2 linked regions of the Leptothrix cholodnii SP-6 genome follow. The protein of the gene in region 1 interacts with the protein of each later gene in a pairwise test. Links are inferred from orthologs where the notes say so. Each region holds a gene or a part of one and is shown in the gene's direction. Other genes may lie near its edges. The genes, in order: recJ and LCHO_RS01145.

Evidence for each region.
Region 2: the proteins of recJ (region 1) and LCHO_RS01145 interact in binary tests that used the Escherichia coli proteins (3 or more experiments, as listed by UniProt). The link is inferred for Leptothrix cholodnii SP-6 from one-to-one orthologs.

The regions. Positions count from the first base shown.
Region 1 is NC_010524.1:2,594,523-2,608,598, forward strand. The notes cover bases 11,119-14,058. They hold recJ (single-stranded-DNA-specific exonuclease RecJ), read left to right. Parts: upstream 11,119-11,688; coding sequence 11,689-13,428; downstream 13,429-14,058. Other genes in these bases: LCHO_RS11980 (putative signal peptide protein), read left to right, coding at 11,119-11,687; LCHO_RS11990 (ABC transporter substrate-binding protein), read right to left, coding at 13,465-14,058. In the rest of the region: LCHO_RS11920 (DUF1501 domain-containing protein), read right to left, coding at 1-745; LCHO_RS11925 (DUF1800 domain-containing protein), read right to left, coding at 754-2,568; LCHO_RS11930 (CapA family protein), read right to left, coding at 2,719-3,744; LCHO_RS11935 (hypothetical protein), read right to left, coding at 3,744-4,172; LCHO_RS11940 (Crp/Fnr family transcriptional regulator), read right to left, coding at 4,217-4,711; LCHO_RS11945 (class I SAM-dependent methyltransferase), read left to right, coding at 4,848-6,119; LCHO_RS11950 (hypothetical protein), read left to right, coding at 6,234-6,998; LCHO_RS11955 (GTP-binding protein), read left to right, coding at 6,995-7,618; LCHO_RS11960 (roadblock/LC7 domain-containing protein), read left to right, coding at 7,682-8,203; LCHO_RS11965 (hypothetical protein), read left to right, coding at 8,200-8,577; lipoprotein-releasing ABC transporter ATP-binding protein LolD, read right to left, coding at 8,602-9,300; LCHO_RS11975 (lipoprotein-releasing ABC transporter permease subunit), read right to left, coding at 9,293-10,549; more of LCHO_RS11980, read left to right, coding at 10,647-11,118; more of LCHO_RS11990, read right to left, coding at 14,059-14,076. UniProt on the Escherichia coli protein: Single-stranded-DNA-specific exonuclease.
Region 2 is NC_010524.1:236,702-251,614, forward strand. Bases 6,477-9,668 are described here. They hold LCHO_RS01145 (DNA topoisomerase III), read left to right. Parts: upstream 6,477-6,837; coding sequence 6,838-9,468; downstream 9,469-9,668. Other genes in these bases: LCHO_RS01140 (SET domain-containing protein), read right to left, coding at 6,477-6,714; LCHO_RS01150 (HD-GYP domain-containing protein), read left to right, coding at 9,465-9,668. Also shown: LCHO_RS01115 (DUF4194 domain-containing protein), read left to right, coding at 1-134; LCHO_RS01120 (ATP-binding protein), read left to right, coding at 124-3,525; LCHO_RS01125 (DUF3322 domain-containing protein), read left to right, coding at 3,522-4,736; LCHO_RS01130 (hypothetical protein), read right to left, coding at 4,725-5,384; LCHO_RS01135 (biotin--[acetyl-CoA-carboxylase] ligase), read right to left, coding at 5,378-6,166; more of LCHO_RS01140, read right to left, coding at 6,175-6,476; more of LCHO_RS01150, read left to right, coding at 9,669-10,616; LCHO_RS01155 (AEC family transporter), read left to right, coding at 10,638-11,594; LCHO_RS01160 (PIN domain-containing protein), read right to left, coding at 11,640-12,131; LCHO_RS01165 (MFS transporter), read left to right, coding at 12,359-14,032; LCHO_RS23580 (hypothetical protein), read left to right, coding at 14,140-14,313; LCHO_RS01170 (hypothetical protein), read left to right, coding at 14,362-14,550; LCHO_RS01175 (sensor histidine kinase), read left to right, coding at 14,554-14,913.

The DNA.
Region 1 (14,076 bases):
AGCCGAACAGGCTGTTGCCGCTGCCGATGCGGATCGCGCCGTTGGTGCTGACCTGGTACTGGCGCGCGGTCTGGCCGGCCAGCCAGACACTGGCGCCGCTGGCCGAGATGGCGGTGAACATGGCCCGGCTGTTGTCGCTCATCAGCCGATCGGCCATGCGCCCACCCCAGCCGCTGCGCGCGCCCTCGGGCGACAGCGCCTGCCAGAGGTTCTGCTGGTCGTTGTGGCTGAACAGCTTGGCCGGCTTGGGGTGGCCGATGCTGGCGTACTGCGCCTTGCTGGTCGGCTGCACCAGCGGTCCGACATTGGCCAGCACCGCCAGCCGCTTGCTGATGTTGAAGTTGTTCGCCAGACCGCCCAGCAGCGGATGCACGGCCAAGCTGCGGCCGGCCAGCGTGAGCGGCAACACGCCGCCCAGCCGGGCCGGCGAACCGGCCGCGGCGCTCGCATCGGGCAAGGTGCCGGCGGCCAGCAGCGCGATGCTGTCGGGCACCTGGTTGCGCACGCCCTGGTAGGCGGCCCAGGCCGGCGCATCGGTGGCCAGCACGGTGTTGAAGCTGTCGTTGCCACCGTTGAGAAACACGCACACCAGCGCCTTGTAGTCGCCGGCGGTCTGCGCGGCCGCCTGGCCGCTGGCGGCCAGCAGCGTGGCCAATGGCAGGGCGCCCGGCGCGGTCATGCCCACCAGCGCGCCGGCACGGCGCAGGAACTCGCGGCGCGTGGCCGTCGATAACTTTTGCGACATCACGGCACTCACTTCTGGACGATGAACTCGGGCGACACCACGCTCAGGTAGAGCGCCAGCCGGACACGATTGGAGTTGGCGGCTTCCCAGGCCACCATGTTCGTGCTCGTGAGCAGCGGAATGGTGATCGACTCCACGGCCGCCTGGATCTGATCGGCCAGTGCGGCGGGCATGGCGCCACCGAACAGGCGGCTGTTCATCAGCGCCACCAGTTCATCGGGCTTGTGGGCGGCTGCCCGTGCAGCCGAGAGGTCGAGCTGCACATCCCGCGTGCTCGCGCCGGCGGGCGTCTCGCCCACCCCGTTGTTCTGCACCACGCTGCGCATGAAGTTGGCATAACCGGCCACGCTGGTCTCGTGCGTGATCTGCATCTCGGGCACGGTCAGCGAACGGGCCGCGGCCAGCGTGTTGGGCGGCACGTAGCCGGGGCGGTAGAAGTTGAAGACCGAGGGCGAACGCAGCGGCGTCTGGCCCAGCGAGGTGCCGGGGTCGTCGGTGTTGCCGATCAACCAGTGGCTGGAGGTGGACGTGGCACCGAACGCACGCAGGACCTTGCTCAGGCGCAGCACCGGCTCGCGCAGCTTGCCGAAGCTGTCGCGCTGCGCGGCCGAGGGCGCGCGGGCTTCGGTGTCGAGCAGCACGGCCTTGACCACGGCCTTGAGATCGCCGCGCACGCCGCTGCCGTTGTTGTTGAACACCTTGGCCACCCGCTCCACATACGCCGGGCTGGGATGGCTGGTGACCAGGCGCTGGATCAGCTGGCGGCCGATGAAGGGGCCGACGTTCGGGTGGGCGGCGAGCCGGTCGAGCGCGACTTTCAGGCTGGCATCGCCGTCGCTGCCGCCGGCCACCGTGCTGCCGAGAAACGCCTTCTCGCTGGCCGAGTGGTACTTCGCGTAGCTGCGCATCGATGCGATGCTGCGATCCGGGTAGGCCTTGGCCGATTCGTTCCAGCCGTGAAAGCAGCTGTCGCTGGTGTCGCCGTTGCAGTGCCAGCTCCAGCCGGTGAAGACCTTGGCCAGGCCGGAGATGTCGTCGGCGCCGTAGGTCTCGCGCGGGCCACCGGCGCTGGCGCTGCCGTCGAGGTCGAGTTCGACCAGGCCGATCGAGAACAGCTGCATCACCTCGCGGGCGAAATTCTCGTCGGGCACGCGGCCCTTGGCGAGGTCTTCCTTCTGGTTGCGCAGGTGCGAGAGGTAGATGCCCATCACCGGGTGCAGCGAGACATCCTGCAGCAGCTGGCGATAGTTGCCGAACGCATGCTGGCCGAGCATGTCGTAGTAGCTGGTGACACCGCGCGGCTGATCGTTGACGCCCGAATCGACCATCGACACCACCATGATCTGCGACAGCGCGTAGGCCACCCGCTGGCGCAGCTGGTCGGGCGCGCTGACGGCGTTGTGCCAGAAGCTGTGATAGACCTCGGTGCGGCTGACAGCGGTCGGGTCGGCGGCCTTGTTCTGCCGGTCCAGCATCTCCCAGTGCGTGCGGCTGGACGTGGCCGGCTTGGCCATCTGCTCGTCGATCCAGGCGCTGGCACCGAGATCCCTGACGCGCTGGACCTCGATCGGCGTGGCGCCGAAGGTGGCCTGGTCGAGCAGGCGCACGGCTTCGGCCTCGCTGGTGACGGGCACACGGGCAGCGGCGCCGGTCTCGTCGCTCGAAGCGCCGCCGCCGCCGCAGGCAGCGAGCATCAGCGACAGGCTCAGCACGGCGGCCGCCAGCGGCAGGCGCAGGCGGGCCTGCGCGGCGATCCGGGTGGACGGGGTTGCAGGTATCAGTGGCATCAATTCGGGCGGTGGCATCGCGGCGATCAGACTCATCGACAGACTTGCGGGCGCACCCGGCGCCCGCTCAAGAGGCGATCATCGACGAGGGCTGCGCATGATCGGCGTGCAGAGTGGGCATCTGCCAGCAGCGTTCCATGTGCTTACCGCTGTCACCACCCAGGCACGGGGGACGTCACACCCGCGTCAGGGGCTCGGTGCAACACCGGGACGAGGCCGGCAGACCCGCACGACCGGCAGGCCGCGCCGACCGCAAGGCGTGGCCACCTGCGGCTCGGGCGTGGGCGTGCCGGCCTCGTCCATGCGCGCCTGCAGCGTGTCCCAGGCGACGACGCCGTGGCGGTCGACGCCCAGGCGCAGCAGCCAGCCGATCCGCCCGGGGCCCGGCTCGAAGCCGTCGAACACGAAATTGCCCAGGCTCCAGATGATCGGCTTGCCGCGGTAGGTGTCGGCGCCCTGCGTGACGTGCGGGTGGCCGCCGACCACCGCATCAGCACCGGCGTCGATCATCAGCCGGGCGAGCTGGCGCTGGCGCTGGCTGGGCTCGGGCTCGCGCTCCCAGCCCCAGTGCATGAACGGGATGATCACGTCGGCGCCGGCGCGGCGGGCGGCGCGGATGTCGGCCAGCACGTGGCTGTCCTCGCTCCAGGCCACGCCGGCCCAGCTGGCGCCGGCCTCGAAGCTGCGCGGCTTGAACTCGTTGTAGCCCAGCACGGCGATGCGCAGGCCCTGGCGCTCGATCCACAGCGGCCGGTGCGCCTCGGCCAGGTTGCTGCCGCCGCCGAAGGTGGCGATGCCCGCGCCCTGCACCAGCGCCATGGTTTCGAGAAAGGCGGCGCGGCCGTAGTCGCCCGAATGGTTGTTCGACAACGCCAGCGCGTCGAAGCGGCCGGCGAGCACCTTCAGCACCCGCGGGTGGGCGCGGAAGGTGTAGATCTTGTTGTCCATCGGCGCGCCGACGGTGGCGATCGGCACCTCGAGGTTGCCGATGCGGTAGTCGGCCTCACGCAGCCAGGGGTCGAAGGCGGCCAGCGGGTCGCCGCCGGCCTCGATGGTCCGGCCCGGGCCGTCGTCGAGCATCAGGTCGCCGACGAAGACCAGGCGCAACGGTGCCGATGCCGATGCCGATGCCGGTGGCGGCGCGGCGCCGGCAGCGGTCACGAGCAGCAGGGCGGCCATCAGCGCCAGGCCGCAGCGGATCTGCTTGAACATCATCGCGCGCTCCGATCGGCGCGGCGTTCGCACCAGTATTGCAACTCGCCATCACGCACCGGCTCGTAGACCCACTGCAGGCCGGTGAACCCGCCCGGCGCACCGGGCCGCAGCCGCGGCGGTGGCCAGGCGACGGCCTGCTGATGGATCGGCACCGGGCCGCCCTCGCGGTCGGCATAGGTGTAGAGCTTGACCGCCGCCAGCGCGGCCGGTTCGGTCTGCACGACGATGCGGAACAGGAAATACGAGCCGATCGCCACCGGCGCCACCGCGTAGGGGCTGGCCACCGGGCTGGCACGCAGGATCTGCGTCTCGCCGCCATAGGTGACGTGGCACAGCACCTGCGGCGCCGGGCGGGCCGAGGCCAGCGCCGGCAATGCGATCAGGGCGGCGCAGGCGAACAGGAATGGGCGTGCGGAAGAAGGCATGGCGCGATTGTCGACGCCGCGCACGGTCGCCGCGATCAGGCCGGTCAGAGCGACTGGAACACCGTGTCCACGCTCGACGGCAGCTCGCCGACCATCGCCTGGAACAGCAGCTCGTCGGTGACGCGCAGGCGCCGGCAGACCTCGCGGCCGATGTTCATCTGCACCAGCGCGAACTGCTCGACGTCGTGTTCGTACAGCCGCAGCAGATCGTCGGGCGACAGCTCGATGGCCACGCAGTCGGCGTCGGCGCGCACCGAGGCGCTGCGGTCGGCCAGGTCCATCAGCGCCATCTCGCCGAAGCAGTCGCCGGGGCCGAGCGTGCGCAGCTTGAAGTCGCGGTCGCGCCAGCTCTTGCGCACCGACACCTCGCCGGTCTCCAGCACGTACATCGAGCAGGCCGGCTCGCCCTGCCGGAAGAAGAACTCGCGCGCCCTGACCTCGCGCAGGCGGGTCTGCGCCAGCAGGAACTCGAGTGCGGACGGGCTGAGCGCGCCGAAGATCGGCATGCGCTGCAGCATCTCGATGCGTTGGGCCTGCATCTGTGCGGTCTCCTCGGAGCGGAGTGGGATCGGCAGCGGCAACGATAGCGCAGCCGGGCGCGCCTGCAGGGCCCGGCCGGGGCGATCGCCGACAATCGCAGGCTGCCGCGCCTCCGCTGCGCCCACCGGTTCCGCCATGTTCACCGACCTGATCCCCGACTCTTCCCCGACCGCTGCGACCGCCGCGCCCGACGACCGCGCGCGCTTCTTCCGGCTGCTGACCACCGCCGTGGCCGGCGGCAAGCTGGTGCGGCTGACGCTGGGCCAGTACCGCGGCGGCGAGGCCGGCCTGGAGCGGCTGCTGGTGCGCCCGATCACGCTGCGCGACGAGCCCTGCCTGCAGATGGTCTGGCGCCACACCACCCGGGACATCACCAAGAACCCGCCGAACGCGCAGGCGCTGGCGCTGCTCGACGAGCTGATCGGCGCGAGCTTCGGCCACGCCCACATGGACACCGACACGCAGGAGGTGCAGCTGGGCGTGCGCATCAAGGGCGGCCAGCCGCGCTACCGGCTGCAGGTGGGCCGACGCGCCCAGGCCGCGGCGCCCGCCGGCGACGCGGCACAGGGCCACAACCGCGACAAGCAGCGCCCGCTGGCGCTCGAGCGGCCGTGCTGGGTCGACCTGGGCGTGGCCACCGCGCAGGGCGCGCTGGTGCCGTCGATGGCGCGCAAGTGGAAGCAGATCAACAAGTTCACCGAGATCTTCGGCGCCGCGCTGGCCGCCTCGCCGCTGGCCGATGCGCCGAGCGTGCGGGTGGTCGACTTCGGCTGCGGCAAGGCCTACCTGACGTTCGCGATGCACGAGCTGCTGCGCGGCCTGGGCAAGCAGGCGCTGGTGACGGGCGTGGAGCTGCGCGAAGACCTGGTCAAGCTGTGCAACCGCGTCGCCCGCCAGCACGGCCATGACGGGTTGACGTTCGACGCCGGTGACGTGCGCAGCCACGCCGTGGCGCCGATGGACGTGATGGTGGCGCTGCACGCCTGCGACATCGCCACCGACTACGCCATCCACCTGGGCCTGCAGGCGGGTGCGTCGATCATCATGTGCTCGCCGTGCTGCCACAAGCAGCTGCGGCCCCAGATCAAGACGCCGGCGATGCTGCGGCCGATGCTGCAGCACGGCGTGCACCTGGGCCAGGAGGCCGAGATGGTGACAGACAGCCTGCGCGCGCTGCTGCTCGACGCGGCGGGCTACGACACCCAGGTGTTCGAGTTCGTGTCGCTGGAGCACACCAACAAGAACAAGATGATCCTGGCGGTGCGCCGCGCCAAGGATCGACCGGGCCATGCCGAGGCGATCCGGGCCCAGATCGCCGAGATCAAGGCCTTCTACGGCATCCGCGAGCAGTGCCTGGAAACCCTGCTGACAAATTCTTCAATTCCGACTCCGGATATGAAAAACTAGCGTCCTTGTCAAACCCCTAGATCAAGGTTGCGGCGCGGGCCGCCGCTCAGAAAGCGCACAGGTGTGGAAATGATCCGGACCACCGGGCGATTCCTGGAGAGGCCATCCCCGTCCGTGTCCGCACGACCGGAGCCGAACCACTACGCCCTGTGGTCGCCGCATCGGGATTCGCGTGAGGTCATCCTCTGGAAATCGCTGCTGAGCTTTCGGGGTGAACCCTGGCACTGGGTGAACGAATCCGAGGCGGCGCGCTGGTTCATCGTCGACGTGGCACGCGGTGTGGCGCCGGATCTCACCGCCACCATCGAGCGCGACGGCCGGCTGCACGGCATCGCCCTGGCGCGCAACTGGATCGACCTGCCAGCGCCGTGCTGGACCTTCTTTCGGGTGCCGCTGCAGCACGACAGCGTGACGCGCTGGCTCGATCAGCTGGTCGGGCGCGCGCCCGGTGCGACGGTGCCGGCCGACGATGCCAGCAGCGAGCGCTGGTCAGGGCAGGCGCTTCGGCTGCACCGCTGGCCCGACGTCAACCGCTACGGCAATGCCTCGGTCGAACTGGCGGTGGCCTGCGGGCGCCTGCTGCGCGGCTGGACCCCCTATCCCTTGCTGGTCCACGGCCTGCGCGACACCCAGGCGCTGCACCGGCTGCTGCACGACGCCCAGCTCAGGGGCTGGCTCGACAGCGTGCCGGCCGAGTTGCAGACGCAGGCGGGCGCATCGGCGCCGGTCGACCTGTCGGCGCTGCCGGTGCTCAACGAGCGGGTCGACATCGTGCCCGGCCTGCCGCGCCCGCCCGCCCCAGCGGCCCCTCCCGCCCCGCAAGGGAGCGAGTCGCGCCGCTGGGGCCTCTTGCGACGCCTCTGGCAACGTTACGCATGACATCCCTTTTGCGCCCCCTGTCGCGCCCGGCCCTGCGGCCCCTGATCGGCGACAGCCTGAGCGATCGCGTCACCTTCGTCGGCCCCTACGGCGTGGGCAAGACCACCGCCTTGCGCGCGGTGTCGGACATCCCGGTGCTCGACACCGACGTGCCGATGACACGCGAACAGCTCGGCGCGGACAGCCACAAGACCCGCACCACCGTCGGTTTCGACTACGGCGAGTGGCAGTTCGGCGATGGCTCGCGCATCAGCCTGTGCGGCCTGCCGGGGCAGGAGCGCTTCGATGCCGTCTGGGACGCGTTGCTGCCGCAGAGCAGTGGCGTGGTGCTCTGGCTGTTCGGCGACCGGCCCGGCGGCAGCGCCGAGGGCGTGGCCGAAATGGCCCGCTGGGTCAGCGCGATCGCCGCGCGGGTGCCGGTGGTGCGGCTGGCGGTGGCGATCACCCGCCTGCCGGCCGGTTTTGCCGACAGCGCGCTCGACCCCTACCGCGACGCACTGCAGGCCTGGCATCCGATGGCACCGGTGCTGTCGGCCGATCCGCGCAGCGCAGCCGACGTGCGGCAGGTCATCGCCGTGTCGCTGGCCAGCCCCGCGGCGGCCGTGACGGCGGTGGCCTGAACCGTGCCGCCACGTCGCATCCGGGCAGATGGACTGGCCTTTCGTCAATACCTGAGGTGGCAGATGGATTCGATGGCGATGGGCAAGCGGGCGGTGCCCGCGATGGAGCTGCTGGCCGCACGCCTGCCGCAGCTGCGCAGCGCGGTGCTGTGCACCGGCGACGGTTTCAACGTCTGCTCGATCGGCGTCACCGAGAGCCAGCTGGGCAAGCTCGCCGCGCTGGCCAGCTCGCTGTTCACGATGGGCGAGGCCACCTTGTCGAGCCTGTCCGACGATGACAGCACCGGCGGACCGCCCGGCCTGGACGTGCTGACCCTCGAAGCCGGGGGTTCGATCCTGGTGGCCGTGCAGGTGCCGCACCCGACCCAGCCGCTGGTGCTGATGATCGGCGCGCGCAGTACCCCGCTGGGCGTGCTGCACCTGCGCGCACGCCAGAGCGCCGACGAGCTGGGCCGCCTGTTCGGTGCCGGCCCGCGCCTGCAGGCCGGCCGCCCGAGCCAACCGAGCCACCCGATGGCGCCGACCGCGACCGCGCCGCATCCGATCCCGACACGACAACCCACCCACGGAGACACCGCACCATGAACCTCGACATCGCCCAGCTCGACGCCGCCGTCAACGACCTCAAGGGTCTGCTGAAAGACGGCCTGCTGGCCACCGACATCTGGGACCGTGAAACCGGCCTTTCGCTGGCCGGCCACAACGCCCAGCCGGCCGCGGTGGCGCTGTTCACGCAGGTCACCAACGACCTGGTGGCGGTGCTCAGCAATGCGGGTTTTCCGTCGCTGCGCCGCTACCTGCTGCTCGATCTCGACGGCAATTCCACCGTGATGGTGATCCGCCACGGCGAGGACGTGCTGCAGGGCATGCTGCTCAACAACCAGCGCGCCAACCTCGGCCTGCTGATCGCCGTGGCCCTGCCGCGGATGCTGGAGTCGGTGGCCAAGGCGCGGCTCTGAGGCTCAAAGAGACAAGGGCCGCACTCAGGGAACGATCGAACCCTTGTCGAGCCGCAGCACGCGGTCGCAGCGCGCGGCCAGCGTGGTGTCGTGCGTGACCAGCACGAAGGCCGTGCCCTGGCGGCGCGCCAGGTCGAGCATCAGCTCGAACACCTGGGCGGCGGTTTCGCGGTCGAGGTTGCCGGTGGGTTCGTCGGCCAGCACGCAGGCCGGCTGGCTGACCAGCGCCCGCGCGATCGCCACCCGCTGGCGCTCGCCGCCCGACAGCTCGCTGGGCCGATGCCGCGTGCGCGCGGCCAGGCCCACGCTCGCCAGCATCGCCTGCGCCGCCTCGCGTGCATCGGCCATCGAGCCACGCCGGATCAACAGCGGCATCGCCACGTTATCGAGCGCGCTGAACTCGGGCAGCAAGTGGTGGAACTGATAGATGAACCCGAGGTGGCGGTTGCGCCAGCGGCCCTGCTCGGTGGCGTTCAGCCCGGCCAGGCGGCGGCCCATCAGCATGACCTCGCCGCTGGTGGGCGCGTCGAGCCCGCCCATCAGGTGCAGCAAGGTGCTCTTGCCCGAGCCCGAGGCCCCCACCACCGCGACGATCTCGCCGCGCGAGATGGTCAGGTCGACACCGCGCAGCACGGTGACGTCGAGCCCGTCGTCGCCGCCCTCGTGGTAGCGCCGCACCAGGCCGGTGGCCTTCAGCACCGCGTGGTTCACGCTGTCATTCATAACGCAGCGCCTCGGCCGGGTTGACACGGCTGGCGCGCCAGCTCGGATACAGCGTGGCCAGGAAGGCCAGCACCAGCGAGGTGATCACGATCGGCATGATGTCGGCGCTCTGCGGGTCGCTGGGCATGCGCGTGATGAGGTAGATGTTGCCGGGCAGGAAGCTGATGTTCAACAGCCGCTCGATCGCCGGCACGATGACGTCGATGTTGAGCGCCACCGCCAGCCCCAGCAGCAGCCCGCCGAAGGTGCCGATCACGCCCGAGGTGGCGCCCTGCACCATGAAGATGCCCATCACCGAGCGCGGGCTCGCGCCCAGCGTGCGCAGGATGGCGATGTCGGCGCGCTTGTCGGTCACCGTCATCACCAGCGTCGACACCAGGTTGAAGGCCGCCACCGCGACGATCAGCGTCAGGATCAGGCTCATCATGCGTTTCTCGATCTGCACCGCGTCGAACCAGGTCGCGTTGGTGCGGGTCCAGTCGCGCACCTGATAGGCCGGGCCGAGGCCGCCGACCAGGTCGGCCGCCACCGTGCGGGCCTGGTGCAGGTCGGCCAGCCGCAGCTGCACGCCCTGCGGGCCGCCGGTGCGGAACAGCCGCGCGGCGTCGTCGATGTGCATCAGCGCCATGCCGCTGTCGTATTCGTAGTGGCCGGCGTTGAACACGCCCGCCACCGTCACCTGCTTCAAGCGCGGCACCACGCCGGCCGGCGTGGTCTGGCCGCTGGGGGTGACGAGCGTGATGCTGTCGCCCTCCTGCACGCCCAGGCTGCGCGCCAGCTGCGCGCCGAGCACGACGCCCCAGCTGCCGGGCTGCAGGCGCTTGAGCACGCCGTCCTTGAGCTGCGCGCCCAGCGCGGTGACATCGGCCTCTTCGGCCGGATCGATGCCGCGCACCAGCACGCCGCGCATGTCGTCGCCGCGGGCGATCAGCGCCTGCGCAGCCACGAAAGGGGCCGTCGCCTTGACCTGCGGATGGCGCTGCAGTTGTGCCGCCAGCGCCTGCCAGTCGGCCAGCGGCTCGCCGCCGTTGCCGTAGACCTCGACGTGCGCGATCACGCTCAGCATGCGGTCGCGCACTTCCTTCTGGAAGCCGTTCATCACGCTGAGCACGATGATCAGCGCCGCCACGCCGAGCGCGATGCCGAGCATCGACACGCCCGAGATGAAGGAGATGAAGCCGTTGCGACGTCCACCGCGACCGGCTCGGGTGTAGCGCCAACCGATGCGCATTTCATAGGGCCAGTTCATGGGGTCGGCATGCTAACTGACACCTGCCGCGCGGCTTGGCCCCGGCCGGATAATCCGCGCTGCCCCTGAACCGACCGCAGCCAGCGTCCGCCCACCCGTGTCCCCATCCCCCGCCCAGCCCGCCCCGCACCTGCTGGTGCCCCACGCCAGCGGCATCTCCGCCGCCGCCCAGGCCGCCTTGCAGGTGCTGAAACTGCCCCGCCTGGAAGCGCTGCTCGAACGGCTGACCGAAACCGGCGCACCCGGCCCCGCACCCTCGGCCCATGCGGCCCATGCCAGCCGGCCGGGCACGGCCACCGAGCACGACGAAGCCGACGAATACAGCCTCAGCGCGCCGCACGAACACGTGCTGGCGCAGCTCCACGGCTGGCAGGGCGGCGACGGCCGCTGGCCCTGGGCCGCCGCGCTGGCCGCCGCCGACGGCGTGGCCGACGGCGGCGATCCGCACACCGCCTGGGGCCTGGTCACGCCGGTGCACTGGCAGGTCGGCAGCGACCAGATCTCGCTGCTCGACCCGGCCCTGCTCGAGCTCGGCGCCGACGAATCGCGCGCGCTGTTCGAGGCCCTGCTGCCCTCTTTCGAGGCCGAAGGCTGGCGCCTGATCTGGGGCGCGCCGCTGCGCTGGTACGCCCGCCACGCCAGCCTGGCCGGCCTGCGCACCGCCTCGCTCGACCGCGCCATCGGCCGCAGCCTCGACCTCTGGCTCAGCGACGACCTGCAGGCGCGCCGCCTGCGCCGCCTGCAGGTGGAGGCGCAGATGCTGTGGCACGAACACCCCGTCAACGAGGCCCGCGACGCGGCCCACCAGTGGCGCGTCAACTCCTTCTGGCTCAGCGGCTGCGGCGTGGCCCAGCCGGTGCTGCCGATCGCCGGCCTGCAGGTCGACGACAGCCTGCGCGCCGCCTTGCTGGCCGGCGACTGGCAACGCTGGTGCGACGCCTGGCAGGCGCTCGACGCCGGGCCGATCACCGAGCTGCTGGCGCGTGCCGAACGCGGCGAGCCGGTCACGCTGACGCTGTGCGGCGAACGCCGCGCGCGCCAATGGCAGGCCCGGCCGCAGGGCTGGCTGACGAAACTACGCCGGCGCCTGGGCGGCGGCTCGGGCGGCGGTGCGGCGGTCGTGCTGGGAGAACTTTGAGATGAGCACCCCGCAGATCGACATCCGCGACGTCCCGCCGCGCGCCGCCTGGGCGCTGGAGCAGGCCGGCGTTCACCCGCTGCTGGCGCGCCTGTACGCGGCGCGCGGCATCCGCACGCCGTCCGAACTCGACGACGGCCTGGCGCGCCTGATCCCGCCCACCGAACTGCTCGGCGCCGACGCCGCTGCGCGCCTGCTGGCCGACGCGCTGCAGGCCGGCGAGCGCATCGTCATCGTGGCCGACTACGACTGCGACGGCGCCACCGCCTGCGCCGTCGCGCTGCGTGGCCTGGCGATGCTGGGCGCCCGCCCCGGCACGCTGCAGCATGTGGTGCCCGACCGCGCGGTGCACGGCTACGGCCTGACGCCGACCATCGTCGACCTGGCGCTGGCCCGCCCGGCGCACGAGCGCCCGAGCGTGCTGGTGACAGTCGACAACGGCATCGCCAGCCACGCCGGCGTGGCGCACGCGCAAGCGCTGGGCATGAAGGTGCTCGTCACCGACCACCACCTGCCCGCGGCCGACGCCAACGGCGCGGTGACGCTGCCCACGGCCGACGTGATCGTCAACCCCAACCAGCCCGGCTGCGCGTTCGAGAGCAAGGCGCTGGCCGGGGTCGGCGTGATGTTCTACGTGCTGCTGGCGCTGCGCGCGGAGTTGCGTGCACGGGGTGCCTTCGATGCCGCGAATCAGCCACGGCTCGATGCGCTGCTCGACCTGGTCGCGCTCGGCACCGTGGCCGACGTGGTGCGGCTCGACGCCAACAACCGCCGGCTGGTCGCGCAGGGCCTGAAACGCATCCGCAGCGGGCGCATGCAGGCGGGCGTGGCGGCGCTGTTCGTGGCCGCCGGGCGTGATCCGATGAAAGCCAGCGGCTTCGACTTCGGCTTCGCGCTCGGCCCACGACTGAACGCCGCCGGGCGCCTGGCCGACATGGGCCTGGGCATCGCCTGCCTGCTGAGCGACGACCCGGGCCACGCCACCGAACTGGCGCAGCAGCTCGACGCCATCAACCGCCAGCGCCGCGAGGTCGAAAGCGGCATGAAGGAGCAGGCCGAGGTGCTGCTGGAGCGCCTGATGCCCGCCGGCGAGCCGCCGCCGGCGCTGTCGCTCTACGACCCCGAGTTTCATGAAGGCGTGGTCGGCATCGTCGCCGGCCGGCTGAAGGAGCGGCTGCACCGGCCGACCTTCGTGTTCGCACGCGGGGCCGACGGCCACCTCAAGGGCTCGGGCCGCTCGATCCCGGGATTTCACCTGCGCGACGCACTCGACCTGGTCGCCAAGCGCCACCCCGAGGTGCTCAAGAAGTTCGGCGGCCACGCGATGGCGGCCGGCTGCACGATCGACGAGGCCGACTTCGCCACCTTCGATGTCGCGCTGCAGCGGGTCGCCACCGAATGGCTGTCACCGGCCGCGCTGCAGCGCCGCCTGGCCACCGACGGCCCGCTGGAACGGCAGTGGTTCGACACCGACGTGGTGCAGCTGCTCGACGCGGCGGTCTGGGGCCAGGCCTTCGAGGCGCCGCTGTTCACCGACGAGGTCGACGTGGTGAGCCAGCGCCTGGTCGGCGAAAAGCACATGAAGCTCAGCGTGCGCCACGCCGGTCAACTGCGCGAGGCGATCTGGTTCGGCCACACCGAGGCCCTGCCCGCGCGCGTTCGGCTGGCCTACCGGCTCAGCCTGGACGAATACCAGGGCCGCAAGCGCGTGCAGATGGTGGTGGAAGCAGCGGCGGCCTGAACGCCGGCGGGCGCCCGCGTTCAGGGCCCGCAAGGCTTACGGCAGGTACTTCCAGGCGCCGTTGTCGATCGTCACCATCACGCGGGCGCGCTGGTCGAGGCCCAGGTGATCGGTGGCCGACATGTTGAAGATGCCGTGCGCGCCGGGCAGTTCCTTGACCTGCTCGATCGCGTCACGCAGCGCGACGCGGAACTCGGGCGTGCCCGGCTGCGCCTTCTTCAGTGCCACCGGCACCGCTGCGGTCATCAGCAGGCCGGCGTCCCAGGCGTGGGCGCCGAAGGTGCTGACGCTGCCCTTGCCGTAGGCGGCTTCGTACTTGGCGACGTAATCGCTGGCGCTCTTCTTCAGCGGATGCTTGGCCGGCAGCTGGTCGGCCACCAGCACCGGGCCGCTGGGCAGGATGGTGCCGTCGACGTCCTTGCCGCCCACGCGCAGGAAGTCGTTGTTGGCCACGCCGTGGGTCTGGTACTGCTTGCCGGTGAAGCCGCGTTCCTTCAACGCCTTGGCCGGCAGCGCGGCGGGCGTGCCCGAGCCGGCGACCAGCACCGCGTCGGGCTGCGCGGCCATCAGCTTGAGCACCTGCGCGGTCACCGAGGTGTCGGCGCGCGCATAACGCTCGCTGGCGACGATCTGGATGCCCTTGAGCCC
Region 2 (14,913 bases), 2.4 Mb from region 1 along the record:
AGGACGGCCTGTTCGAGGTGCAGCGCATCCTCAAGGCCTTTGTCGACGCGCAGTGGCTGGCCGAGTTCGATGCCCGGCTGGCCACCTATCGCGCGCAGCTCGAAGGCAAGGCGGGGGTGGCCGATGAAGAATGAGGCGCTGGCGTTGGACTTCGGCGCCGACGAGGCTGACGGCGCACTGGCGGGCTTTCGCCTGCAGCGCCTGGAGGTCTTCAACTGGGGCACCTTCGATGCCCGCGTCTGGACGCTGCGTGCCGACGGCCGCAACGTGCTGCTCACCGGCGACATCGGCTCGGGCAAGTCGACGCTGGTCGACGCCGTCACCACGCTGCTGGTGCCGGCGCACCGCGTCGCCTACAACAAGGCGGCCGGCGCCGAGGCGCGCGAACGCACGCTGCGCAGCTACGTGCTCGGCCACTACAAGGCCGCGCGCAGCGAGCTCGGCGGCTCGGGCCGGCCGGTGGCGCTGCGTGGGCCCGACAGCTACTCGGTGATCCTGGGCGTGTTCCACAACGCCGGTTACGACCAGACCGTGACGCTGGCGCAGGTCTTCTGGCTCAAGGACCCGCAGGGCCAGCCGCTGCGCCTGTACGCGGTGGCGGAAAAGGCCTTGAGCATCGCCGCCGACTTCGCCGATTTCGGCACCGACATCGTCAAGCTGCGCAAGCGCCTGCGTGCCGCCAAGGTGGTGGTGGAGGACAGCTTTCCGCCCTACGGCGCGCTGTTCCGGCGCCACTTCGGCATCCACAACGAGCAGGCGCTGGAGCTGTTCCACCAGACGGTGTCGATGAAGTCGGTCGGCAACCTGACCGACTTCGTGCGCAGCCACATGCTCGAACCCTTCGACGTGGCGCCGCGGCTGGTTGCGCTGATCGCCCACTTCGACGACCTCAACCGCGCCCACGAGGCGGTGCTCAAGGCGCAGCGCCAGGTGGCGCTGCTGCAGCCGCTGGTGGCCGACTGCGAGCGCCATGGCGAACTCGCCGCCGCGGTCGAGGCCCAGCGCGCCGCACGCGAGGCGCTGCAGGCCTGGTTTGCCGGGCTCAAGGCCGAGCTGCTGGACCAACGCCTGCAGCACCTGGGCGACGATCTGGCGCGCCACCTCAGCCAGATCGAGCGCCTCACCGCCCTGCAGCGCGAGCAGCTCTCGCAGGAACGCGAGCTGCGGCGCGCGATCGCCGACAGTGGCGGCGACCGCATCGAGCGCCTGGCGCTGGACATCGCGCGCAAGGAAACCGAGAAACGGCGCCGCACCGACAAGGCCGGCCGCTACGACGCGCTGCGCCAGACGCTCGGCCTGCTGGCGATGCACAGCGCCGAGGATTTCCTGAACCAGCGCGCCTTGTGTGCGCCGCTGCGCGAGGCCGCTGCCGAGCACGAGGCGAGGGCGCAGAACGCGCTCAACGAACTGGGCGTGGCCTTTGCCCAGGGCCGCAAGGAACACGACGAGATGCTGGCCGAGATCGCCAGCCTGAAGGCGCGCCGCAGCAACATCGACGCGCAGCAGGTGGTGCTGCGTGCTGCGTTGTGCGAGGCCTTGAAGCTGCGCGAGGCCGACCTGCCGTATGCCGGCGAACTGATCCAGGTGCGCGACGACGAGCGCGACTGGGAGGGCGCCGCCGAACGGCTGCTGCGCAGCTTCGGCCTGTCGCTGCTGGTGCCCGACGAACACTACGCCGCGGTCAGCGACTGGGTCGACCGCACGCAGCTGAAGGGCCGGCTGGTCTACTTCCGCATCCGTCCCAAGGCCAGGGGTTCGAGCCAGGACGGCCGCGGCGATCTGCCCGCGCTGCAGCCCGATTCGCTGGCGCGCAAGCTGGCGATCAAGCCCGACACGCCGTTCTACGGCTGGCTCGAGCGCGAACTGGCGCACCGCTTCGACCTGGCCTGCTGCACCGGGCAGGAGCAGTTCCGCCGCGAGGCGCGCGCCATCACCCGCGCCGGCCAGATCAAGTCACCGGGCGAACGCCACGAGAAGGACGACCGCCACCGCATCGACGACCGCAGCCGCTACGTGCTCGGCTGGAGCAACCAGGCCAAGATCGCCGCGCTCGAATCCAGGGCCCGGGTGCTGCAGGCGCGGCTGATCGAGACCGGCCAGCGCCTGGCCGCGCTGCAGAACGAACAGGCGGCCCTGCGCGAGCGACTGCAGGCACTCGACAAGCTGGAGGAATACCGCGATTTCACCGAGCTCGACTGGCGCAGCAGCGTCACCGAACTGGCCGCCTTGCAGGATGAGAAACAGCGGCTGGAGGCCGCCTCCGACGTGCTGAAGACGCTGGCCGTGCAGCTGGCCACGCTGGAGTCGGTCCGCGACGACACCGGTCGCAAGCTGAAGGATCGTGAAGCCGAACAGACCCGCTGCGCGCTGAAACACGAGCAGGCCCGGGCGCTGCGCGAGCAGGCGCAGCAGAAGCTGGACGCCGCCGACTTCGCCGCTCGGGCCGCGCACTTCGGCCTGATCGAGGGCTGGCGTGCGCTGGCCCTGGGCGATCAGGCCCTGAGCGTCGAAAACTGCGACGGCCGCGAGCAGGAGATGCGGCGCTGGCTGCAGGCGCGCATCGACGCCGACGACAAGCGGCTCGCCCACCTGGGCGAGAAGATCGTGCGCGCGATGGCCCAATACAAGGAAGCCTTCAAGCTCGACACCCAGGAGGTCGATGCCAGCGTGGCCGCCGGCGCCGAGTACCGCGCGATGCTGGCGCAGCTCAAGGCCGACGACCTGCCGCGGTTCGTCGCCCGCTTCAAGGAGCTGCTCAATGAAAACACCATCCGCGAGGTGGCGCATTTCCAGTCGCAACTGCACCGCGAGCGCGAGACCATCAAGGAGCGCATCGCGCGCATCAACGAGTCGCTGACGCAGATCGACTACAACCCCGGCCGCTTCATCGCGCTCGAAGCCCAGACCGCCACCGACGCCGACGTGCGCGACTTCCAGACCGAGTTGCGCGCCTGCACCGAAGGCACGCTGACCGGCTCGGACGATGCGCAGTATTCCGAGGCCAAGTTCCTGCAGGTCAGGCAGATCATCGAGCGTTTCCGCGGCCGTGAAGGTTCGGCCGAAGCCGACCGGCGCTGGGCCGCCAAGGTGACCGACGTGCGGCAGTGGTTCGTGTTTGCCGCCAGCGAACGCTGGCGCGAGGACGGCAGCGAGTTCGAGCACTTCTCCGATTCGGGCGGCAAGTCCGGCGGGCAGAAGGAGAAGCTCGCCTACACCATCCTGGCCGCCAGCCTGGCCTACCAGTTCGGGCTGGAATGGGGCGCGCTGCGCTCGCGGACGTTCCGCTTCGTCGTCATCGACGAGGCCTTCGGCCGTGGCTCGGACGAGTCGGCGCAATACGGCCTGCGCCTGTTCCAGCAGCTCAACCTGCAGCTGCTGATCGTCACGCCGCTGCAGAAGATCCACATCATCGAACCCTTCGTGGCCAGCGTGGGCTTCGTGCACAACGAGGACGGCAGCGCCTCGAAGCTGCGCAACCTCGGCATCGAGGACTACCGCGCACAGCGCGACGGGTCGATGCCATGAGCGACTGGAGCTTGCCCGCCGACCTGCGCGCCCAGGTGCAGCGGCGCTGGGACAAGGGCGAGCTGCTGGCCGAGCGGGTCGCGCCGACGCAGCTTTTCCCGCTGCGGCTGACGCTGCGGGTGCCGTCGTCGAGCGACCTGTCCGAGCGTTTCGACGCGGTGCGCCGCTGGGTGGCCGATCTGCAGCAAGGCTCGCGCGCGGGCTACCGGCTGGTGCTGCGCGAGGTGCGGCACCGCGTCATCGGCCAGAACAGCCTGCCGGCCGAGGCCTGGGTCGACACGCTCGACGATGCCCTGCAGGTCATCGGCAAGGCGCGCGAGGCGCGGGTGTTCCAGTCCGTGCTGGCCGCCACGCGCGAGCGTCAGCCGGCGCTCTTGCCGTGGCTGCAGCGCCAGCCCTTGCGCGCGCTGTCGCTGGCCGAGGTCTGGCCGCAGTTGCTCGATCTGGTGGCCTGGCTGCAGGCGCATCCGCGCCCGGGCGTCTACCTGCGCCAGGTCGATCTGCCGGGCATCCACAGCAAGTTCATCGAAGCGCAGCGCGGCGTGCTGGCCGAGCTGTTCGATCTGGCGCTGCCGCCCGATGCCATCGACGCGACGGCCGGCGGCGCGGCGCAGTTTGCACGCCGCTACGGCTTTCGCGACAAGCCCTTGCGGGTGCGCCTGCGGTTTCTCGATCCGCGGCATGCCGCCTGGGTGAGCGGCACCGACGCCGACTACACGCTGACGCAGCAGGCCTTCGCACGGCTGGACCCGCCGGCCGTGCGGCGGGTGTTCGTCACCGAGAACGAGATCAACTTCCTGGCCTTCCCGCCGGTGGCCGACGGCCTGGTGGTGTTCGGCGCGGGTTACGGCTTCGAGGCCATGTCGCAGGCCGGGTGGCTGCACCGCCGTGCGCTGCACTACTGGGGCGACATCGACACCCACGGCTTTGCGATCCTCGATCAGCTGCGCGCGCATTTCCCGCAGGCGCGCGCCTTGCTGATGGACCACGACACCTTGCTGGCGCACGAGGCGCAGTGGGTCGACGAGCCGCAGCCCACGCAACGCGATCTGCCGCACCTGGACGACGCCGAGCGCTGGCTCTACGACGACCTGCGCTGGCGCCGATTGCGGGATGCACCGGTGCGGCTGGAGCAGGAGCGCATCGGCTTCGGCCGCGTCGAGCAGGTGCTCGCGGCGCTGTCGTGCGGCGGGGTGCCGTCAGGGGCGTGAGTCGCGTCCGCAGGGCTGCAGCTTGCGGCCTTGCGGCAGGTCGTCGATCTGGGTCAGGCGTTCCTGGGTCGCCGGGTCGGCCTTGGGCACGCGCAGCACGTGGCTGGTGCTGGGCGGCTCGAGCCGCACCACGCGGGCGAAGCGCACCTTCTGCTCCTGCAGGCGGCGCACGCTCTCCCGGGCGTCGGCCTCGCGGTTGTAGCGGCCGAAGATGAAGCCGGGTTCGTAGTCGGGCAGGTTGCGCACTTCCTCGAACGCGACTTCGCGCCGGCGCAGTTCTTCGGCGCGACGCTGCATCGTCACCTTGGAGTTGTAGCGCCCCATGTAGGCCATCCAGCTGCCCGGGCGCTCGCGCGTCAGCAGCGCCCAGCCGCCTTCGGGCAGGGCGCGGCGCAGGGCGCTTTCGGCCTGCGGCAGCTCGGCCGGCGTGAAAGGGCCGGCCTCCAGGCAGACCGGCGGCGGCGCGCGCCGGGTCAGCGTGGCGGGCGGCAGGATCTGCAGCGCCTCGGGCGCGATCTGCGCGGCCAGCCGCTGCGGTTCGCGGTCGCGCTGCGGCGACAGGCCGACCACGTCGTCGAGCCAGCCGCGGCTCCAGCTGAAGAACATCAGATTGGCCAGGAGCAGCGCCGCCAGCAGGCCCCTCAGCATGGGCGCGCGCTCACTTCGCCGCTGTGCACGGCGTGGATCTGGCCGGCGGCGTCGCGCAGCAGCAGGGCGCCGTCGGGCGCGATGCCGCAGGCCGTGCCGTGCCGATCGCCGGCCTGCACCGGGCGGCCGGCCAGCACGTCACGCGCGGCAAAACGCGGCAACAGCGGGGCCAGGCCGTGACGCTCGAAATCCTGCAGCGCCCGCCACAGCGGCAGCGCCACGCGGTGCAGCGCGAGCGGCGCGCTGGCAGCCGGATCGAGCTCCTGCAGGCACGCATAGCCGCTGCCGAACGGGGCCGTCTCGGCGTCGCCCAGCGGCTCGATGTTCAGGCCGACACCGACCACCACCTGGCGTGCACCGTCCGCGCTGCCGGGCGCCATCAGCGTCTCGATCAGGATGCCGCCGAGCTTGCGGTCGTCGCCGCGCAGCCACAGGTCGTTGGGCCACTTGATGCCGATGCGCGGATGCAGCGCCTCGGCCAGCGCCAGCCCGACCGCCAGCGACAGGCCCGACCAGTCGGCCGGTGCGAGCGGGCAGGCGAGCGAGAAGGTCAGCGAGCGCCCGGGTGCGGAACTCCAGCTGCGGCCGAGCCGGCCGCGACCGGCGTTCTGGCGCTCGGCCACCAGCAGGCAGGGCGCGCTGTCGCCGGCGCGGGCGCGTTCGAGCAGGGCGGTGTTGGTCGATGCGGTTTCGGGCAGCACCTCGATGCTCAGGCCCGGGGCATGGGGCTCCAGCGCGAGCCAGAGGTCTTCGGCATCCCAGTTGAGGATCGTGGAGGGCAAGGCAGTCTTCAGCGTTTGGGCGCCAGCATCGTACCGCGGCAGGTCTTGTGGCCGCACCAGCAGGCGTAGTCCTTCTTGAGCCGGGCGGTGTAGCGCTCGTCGATCACCAGCTGGTAGTCGAAGAACAGCTCCTCGCCGGCCTTGATGGCGCGCCGGGCCTTGATGAAGATGCGATCGCCGTCGATCTCGGCCTCGCAGTTGGGCGCGCAGGCGTGGTTGATCCAGCGCGCCGCGTTGCCGTTGACGGCGCCGTCGATGACCCGCTGCTCGTCGACGTGGAAGTAGAAGGTGTGGTTGGGCTGCGCGGGGTCGTGCGGATGGCGGCGCAGCGCCTCGTCCCAGCCGATCATCTCGCCCTTGTATTCGATCAGCAGCTCGCCTTTCTTCAGCGGCTGCAGCGCGAACACGCCCTTGCCGTGCACGCCCGAGCGGCGCACCTGGATGCGCCGCGGGTCCTTGCGCGGCGGTGCCTCGACCGCGGCGACCGGTGCGGGTTTCGGGGCTCGCGCGGGGCGCTCGGGGGCAGGGCTGGCTCGGCGCGTCGGCATGGGCGTTTTCAGATCTGGTTAGATTGAGGGTGTGAGCGCGCGCGCATGAGCGCGCGCACGTGTAACGCAGATTGTAGAGAGCGCACCGGCCCGGGGCCGGTGGCACAAGCAGGGTCAAGGAACATGAGCAAGTCACTGGTCATCGCCGAAAAGCCGTCCGTCGCGCAGGACATCGTGCGTGCGTTGACGACGACGTCGGGCAAGTTCGAGAAACACGCCGAACATTTCGAGAACGACCACTACGTCGTCTCGTCGGCGGTCGGCCACCTGGTCGAGATCCGCGCGCCCGAGGAATACGACGTCAAGCGCGGCAAATGGAGCTTCAACAACCTGCCGGTGGTGCCGCCGCACTTCGATCTGGAGCCGATCGACAAGAGCAAGGGGCGGCTCAGTGCGCTGGTCAAGCTGATCAAGCGCAAGGACGTCACCCATCTCATCAACGCCTGCGACGCCGGGCGCGAGGGCGAGCTGATCTTCCGCCTGATCGAGCAGTACGCGCTGGGCGCCAAGGTCGGCACCAAGCCGGTGCAGCGCCTGTGGCTGCAGAGCATGACGCCGCAGGCGATCCGCGACGGCTTCGAGAAGCTGCGCTCGGACGCCGAGATGCGCGGCCTGGCCGAAGCCGCGCGCAGCCGCAGCGAGGCCGACTGGCTGGTCGGCATCAACGGCACGCGGGCGATGACGGCCTTCAACTCGCGCGACGGCGGCTTCTTTCTCACCACCGTCGGGCGGGTGCAGACGCCCACGCTGTCGATCGTGGTCGAGCGCGAGGAGAAGATCCGCAAGCACGTCTCGCGGCCGTACTGGGAGGTGCGGGCCGACTTCGGCGCCGCCGCCGGCTTGTACGAGGGCAAGTGGTTCGACCCCAAGTTCAAGAAGGACGACGACCTCGAGCGCCGCGCCGACCGGCTCTGGAGCGAGGCCGAGGCCGACGCCATCGCCGCCGCGGTGCGCGGCCGGACCGGCACGGTGCGCGAGGAGGCCAAGCCCAGCACCCAGGCCAGCCCGCTGCTCTACGACCTGACGACGCTGCAGCGCGAGGCCAACGGCCGCTTCGGCTTCTCGGCCAAGACGACGCTGTCGATCGCCCAGGCGCTGTACGAAAAACACAAGGTGCTGACCTATCCGCGGACCGACGCCCGTGCGCTGCCCGAGGACTACGTGCCGGTGGCCAAGGAGACGCTGGCGATGATCGCCAGCGAGGACCTGCCCGGCCCCCTGCGCGAGCTGGCCCAGCATGCCCGCAAGGCGCTCGATGCCGGCTACGTCAAGCCGGTCAAGCGGGTGTTCGACAACAGCAAGATCTCGGACCACTTCGCCATCATCCCGACCCTGCAGGCGCCGCGCAGCCTGAGCGAGATCGAGGCCAAGCTCTACGACATGGTGGTCAAGCGCTTCATCGCGGTGTTCTACCCGTCGGCCGAATTCATGGTCACGACCCGCATCACCGAGGTGCCGGTGGCTCAGTCGGCGAGCCAGTCGCTGCCCAAGGGGGTGACCTCGCCGCTGCAGTTCCAGACCAACGGCAAGGTGCTGGTCAACCCGGGCTGGCTGGCGGTCTACGGCAAGGACGCGCAGGACGAGGACGCCAACCTGGTGCCGGTCAAGCCCGGCGAGACGGTGCAGGCTGAGGAGCTGCGCATCTCGCCGCTCAAGACCCGGCCGCCCGCGCGCTACAACGAGGCCACGCTGCTGAGCGCGATGGAAGGCGCCGGCAAGCTGATCGACGACGAGGAGCTCAAGGCCGCGATGCAGGAGAAGGGCCTGGGCACGCCGGCCACCCGCGCGCAGGTGATCGAAGGCCTGATCCTCGAGAAATACATGCTGCGCGAGGGCCGCGACCTGATCGCCACCGCCAAGGCCTTCCAGCTCATGACGCTGCTGCGCGGCCTGGCGATCGAGGACCTGACCAAGCCCGAGCTGACCGGCCAGTGGGAATACCAGCTCAGCCAGATGGAGAAGGGCCAGCTCAGCCGCGATGCCTTCATGCACGGCATCGCCGACATGGCGCAGCGCATCGTCAAGAAGGCCAAGGAATACGACCGCGACACCATCCCCGGCGACTACGCGACGCTGAAGGCGCCCTGCCCGAACTGCGGCGGCGTGGTCAAGGAGAACTACCGCCGCTTCGCCTGCGTCGGCCGTGACGCCAACGGCAGCAGCGGCGCCGAGGGCAGCGGCTGCGGCTTCTCGATCAGCAAGATCCCGGGCTCGCGCAGCTTCGAGCTGCACGAGGCCGAGGCCTTCCTGCGCGACCACAAGATCGGCCCGCTGGAGGGCTTCCGCTCCAAGGCCGGCTGGCCGTTCACGGCCGAGCTCAAGCTGGTGCGCGACGACGAGATCAACAACTGGAAGCTCGAGTTCGACTTCGGCGAGGACGCCAAGAAGGACGACGAGTCCGGCGAGCCGGTCGACTTCAGCGCCCAGACCAGCCTCGGCAGCTGCCCGAAGTGCAAGGGCCACGTCTACGAACACGGCACCAGCTACGTCTGCGAGCACGCGGTGGGCGCGCCCCAGACCTGCGACTTCAAGACCGGCAAGATCATCCTGCAGCAGCCCGTCACGCACGAGCAGATGAACAAGCTGCTGATCGAAGGCAAGACCGCGCTGCTCGACGGCTTCGTCTCCAACAAGACCAAGCGCAAGTTCAAGGCCTTCCTGGTGTTCGACAAGAAGGAGGGCAAGGTGGTGTTCGAGTTCGAGCCGCGTGCGGCGCGGGTGCCGGCCAAGAAGGCGGCCGCGAAGGCCTCATGACCATCCCCGAGGCGCTGCACCTGCTCGAAGTCGGTGCCCACAGCCACGACAGCGTGACCAGCCGGCTGGCGGTGCTGCACGCCCAGATCCGCCGCCTGGTGCCGGCGGTCGATCGCATCTCGTGCGCGCTCCACGAGCCTGAAGACGGGCTGCTCAAGACCTTCGTGCACAGCACGACCTCGGCCCAGCCGCTGCAGGCGTACCAGTTCCGGCTGGCCGACAGCGCCTCGCTGTCGGCGCTGGTGCGCGAGCGCGGCGAGCGGGTCATCGACGACATGCAGACCGAGCTGCACGGCCACGGCCATGCGCACACCGAGTGGCTGCTGGCGCAGGGTTATCGCAGCTCGTACACGCTGCCGCTGTTCGATCACGAGAACCTGATCGGCCTGCTGTTCTTCGACGCCCTGACGCCGTCGGCGTTCCAGCCGCTGGTCTGCGAGCGCCTGCGGCCCTACGCCAGCCTGATCGCGATGCTGCTGAGCCAGGAGCTGTCGACCATGCGCATGCTGGTCGGCTCGATCCAGATCGCCCGCGAGTTCGCCAACCTGCGCGACATCGAGACCGGCAGCCACCTGTCGCGCATGGCCGCCTTCGCCCAGCTGATCGCGCTGCGGCTGGCGCACGCACGCGGCTACGACGACGAGTTCATCGAGCATGTCTACCTGTTCGCGCCGCTGCACGACATCGGCAAGATCGGCGTGCCCGACCACATCATGCTCAAGCCCGGCGCGCTCGACGCCGACGAGTGGCGCCAGATGACCGAACACGTCGACAAGGGCGAGCAGATCGTCGAACGCCTGATCGAGACCTTCTCGCTGGCCCACCTGGCCGGCGTGCAGGTGCTGCGCCAGATCGTCGCCGGCCACCACGAGCGCATCGACGGCAGCGGTTATCCGCGCGGCCTGCGGGGCGCCGAGCTGCCGGACGCCGCACGCATCATCACGGTGGCCGACATCTACGACGCGCTGCGCAGCGAGCGGCCGTACAAGCCGGCCTGGCGCCACGACGAGGTCGCCGCCGAACTGCGCCGCATGGCCGCGGCCGGGCGGCTCGACGCCGAGATGGTCGAGGCCCTGCTCGCCGAGCCTGCCGCGCTGGAGGCCATCCGCACCCGCTTTCACGACGCCGATGGCGTGGCGGCCTGCTGAGCGGCGCCGCCGCCCGACGACATGACCTGGGATCTGGCCTACAAGCTGCTGGCGCTGTTCGCGATGATCGCGATCGGCTACGGCGCCACGCGCCTGGGCGTGCTCGGCGGCGCCGACGGGCAACGGGCGCTGGCCAGCGCGGCGTTCGGGCTGTTCCTGCCGGCGCTGCTGTTCCGCACCACCGCCGGGATCGACCTGTCCGACCTGCCGGGGCCGCTGCTGCTGGCGTTCTTCGGCCCGCTGGTGCTCTGGGCGCTGGCGATCTGGTACGTCTACCGGCGCCGCGGGCCGGCCCATCCGGCCGATCCGGCGGTGCGCGCGGTGTCGCTGAGTTTCGGCAACACGGTGCAGGTCGGCCTGCCGTTTGCCGCTGCGCTGTTCGGCGAGGCCGGGCTGCAGCTGCACCTGGCGATCGTCAGCCTGCACGCGCTGGTGCTGCTGAGCCTGCTGACGGTGCTGGCCGAGGTCGACATCGCCCATGCCGCCGCGCGCCGTGGCAGCGCGGCCGCGCTCGGCAGCCTGCTGCTGACCATCGCCCGCCAGACGCTGATCCACCCGGTCGTGCTGCCGGTGCTGGCCGGCCTGGCCTGGCACCTGACGGGCTGGCAGCTGCATCCGGTGGCCGACAACATGCTGCTCACGCTCGGCCAGGCCGGCGTGCCGCTGTGCCTGGTGCTGATCGGCGCCTCGCTGGCGCAGTACGGGCTGGGCAGCAGCTGGCAGCGTCTGCTGGGGCTGGTGATGCTCAAGCTGCTGTTGCTGCCGGCGATCGTGGCGGCGCTGGGCGTGTGGGTGTTCGGTCTGCGCGGCCTGCCGCTGGCGGTGCTGGTGATGGCCGCCGCGCTGCCCAGCGGCAGCAACGCGCTGCTGTTCGCGCAGCGCTACCGCACGCTCGAGGGCGAGGCCAGCGCGGCGATCGTGCTGTCGACGCTGGGCTTCGCGCTGACCGCGCCGCTGTGGCTGAGCCTGCTGCTCTGACGCCCTGACGCCCTGACGCCCTGACGCCCTGACGGGTGGTGCGCCTCAGCGCGGCCGCAATGCCAGCGGCCGGATGCCGGCGCTGGCGATGTGGTTCAGGAAGGGCTCGAGCGCCATCACCCGGCAGCTCAGCCGGCCCTGCATGGCCAGCAGCCCGACGTCGCCGCTGACCAGCACATGGGCGCGGCCGGCCATCGCCAGGCGCACGAAGGCGAGCGCCGCGGGCTCGTCGGCCGGCGCCGGCCCGCTGGCCTCGGGCACCCGCACCTTCAGGGCGTGCGGCAGGTAGTCGCCCAGCAGCTGTTCCTGCTCGTGGCGGCTCAAGCCGAGCTGCGGGCTCGCCAGCGATCGGGTCAGGTCGAGCACGGTGGCCTTGCACAGCAGCGGGCGGCAGTAGCCCTCCTGCCAGGCCCGCCGCAGCTGCGCTCCCGCGCCGCCGCCGAACATCAGCGCCGAGATCACCACGGAGGTCTCGAGCACCACGCGCGGCGGCCGGCCGGGGCGCGGCGGGGTCGGAATCGGGGAGGAGTGGCTCATCGCGGCCGGATTATCCCGACGGTGTGCGCTCCGGTGTGAACGACTCAGGACTATCCCGAGGTCAGGCCTGATTTCCATCAAGAATCTCACATCGCGAAATCGTTCTTGCGGGTTACTGCCGATCTTGTAAGCGAGCGTTGGAAACGCGTCAGGAATTGGTCAGTCCTCGCTTTGACAGTGCGCTCACGCGCTCAAGACGCCGTTTGCAGACGAATACAGGAGACAACATGTCCAGCATCCCGATCAATGCGACCAAGAAGGCCGTTCCGCCGGCCATGACACCCGAAGAGCGGAAGGTGATCTTCGCCTCCTCGCTGGGCACGGTGTTCGAGTGGTACGACTTCTACCTCTACGGCTCGCTCGCAGCCATCATCGCCAAGCAGTTCTTCGCGGGACTGGATGCCGGCTCGGCCTTCATCTTCGCGCTGCTCGCCTTTGCCGCCGGCTTCATCGTGCGCCCGTTCGGCGCGCTGGTGTTCGGTCGCCTGGGCGACATGATCGGCCGCAAGTACACCTTCCTGGTGACGATCCTGATCATGGGCCTGGCGACGTTCATCGTCGGCATCCTGCCCAACTACGAGTCGATCGGCGTGGCCGCGCCGGTGATCCTGATCGCGCTGCGCATGCTGCAGGGCCTGGCGCTCGGCGGTGAATACGGCGGTGCCGCCACCTACGTGGCCGAACACGCGCCGCACGGCAAGCGCGGCGCCTACACGGCGTGGATCCAGACCACCGCGACGCTGGGCCTGTTCCTGTCGCTGATGGTCATTCTCGGCACCCGCACCGCGATCGGCGAAGCCGCCTTCGCCGACTGGGGCTGGCGCATCCCGTTCATCGTCTCGATCGCCCTGCTGGCCATCAGCGTGTGGATCCGCCTGTCGATGAACGAATCGCCCGCCTTCAAGAAGATGAAGGAAGAGGGCAAGACCTCGAAGGCGCCGCTGTCGGAGTCGTTCGGCCAGTGGAAGAACCTGAAGATCGTGATCCTGGCGCTGATCGGCCTGACCGCCGGCCAGGCCGTTGTCTGGTACACGGGCCAGTTCTACGCGCTGTTCTTCCTGACGCAGGCCCTCAAGGTCGACGGCGCCACCGCCAACGTGCTGGTCGCTGCCTCGCTGGTGATCGGCACGCCGTTCTTCATCGTGTTCGGCGCGCTGTCCGACAAGATCGGCCGCAAGCCCATCATCATGGCCGGCTGCCTGATCGCCGCGCTGACCTTCTTCCCGCTGTTCAAGGCGCTGACCCAGGCCGCCAACCCGGACCTCGCGACGGCCCAGGCCAACGCCAAGGTCACCATCACGGCCGACCCCAAGGAGTGCTCGTTCCAGTTCAACCCGACCGGCACGAAGAAGTTCACCAGCTCCTGCGACATCGCCAAGCAGGTGCTGGCCGGCGCTTCGGTCAGCTACGACAACATCGAGGCCACCGGCCCCGCCAAGATCACGGTGGGCACGACGGTCATCGAGGGCTACACCTCGGCCGGCCTGGCGGCTGACGAAGCCAAGAAGAAGGACGCCGAGTTCAAGAAGGCCGTCGCCGATGCGCTCAAGGCCGCCGGCTACCCGGCCAAGGCCGATCCGGCCAAGGTCGACAAGCTGAAGATCATCGTCATCCTGACGATCCTCGTGATCTACGTGACGATGGTCTACGGCCCGATCGCGGCGATGCTGGTGGAGATGTTCCCGACCCGCATCCGCTACACCTCGATGAGCCTGCCGTACCACATCGGCAACGGCTGGTTCGGCGGCCTGCTGCCCACCACCGCCTTCGCCATCGTGGCGCAGACCGGCAACATGTACAACGGCCTCTGGTATCCGATCATCATCGCCGGCGCGACCTTCGTCATCGGCATGCTGTTCATCAAGGAAACCAAGGACGTCGACATCTACGCCGACGACTGAGCCTGAACGAGGCTGCGCAACCGGCGCCTCGTTCTCGCACAATGTCGAAGCGCCCTGCGGGGCGCTTCTTTCGTGATCACCCTCCCAACTCAATCAAGGATCCAGACATGTGGAAAATTGCAGTCGGCTTCGCCGCCTTCGCCGGCCTCGGGCTTTACATGCTGATGCAAAGCGGTGCCAACGTCGACATGGGCGGTGAGCAGCACGGCATGCCGGCTCACGAGGCCGCACCCGCCGCCTCGGCGCCGGCCGTGGCCGCTTCGGCCGCATCCGGCGCCTGAGCCGCCTGAACGCCGTGGGCCGCCTGCCCGCATCCCGCTGAGCCGGCCATGCGTGCGCCGCTCCTGAGCCAGCGCCTGGTCGCCTTGTTCGGGGCGGCGCTGCTGCTGTTCAACTTCCCGCTGCTGGCGCTGTGGGATCACGAGGCGATGGTCTTCGGCCTGCCGCTGTTCCCGGCCGCGCTGTTCGCGGTCTGGGCCGTGCTGATCGGCCTCCTGGCCTGGTTGATGGAGAGCTGAGACATGCTCTCGCCGGCCCTGGTGCTGGGTGCTTCGTTCGCCTACCTGACGCTGCTGTTCGCGGTCGCCTGGTGGGGCGACCGGCGCGCCGCGCAGGGCCGATCGGTGATCGGCAACGCCTGGGTCTACGCGCTGTCGATGGCGGTCTACTGCACCGCCTGGACCTATTTCGGCAGCGTCGGCCGGGCCGCCTCGGGCGGGGTCTGGTTCCTGCCGATCTACCTCGGCCCGATGCTGGCGATGGTGCTGGCCTGGTCGGTGGTGCGCAAGATGATCCGCATCGCGCGCACCTACCGCCTGACCTCGATCGCCGACTTCGTCGCCAGCCGCTACGGCAAGAGCCCGCTGCTGGCCGGCCTGGTG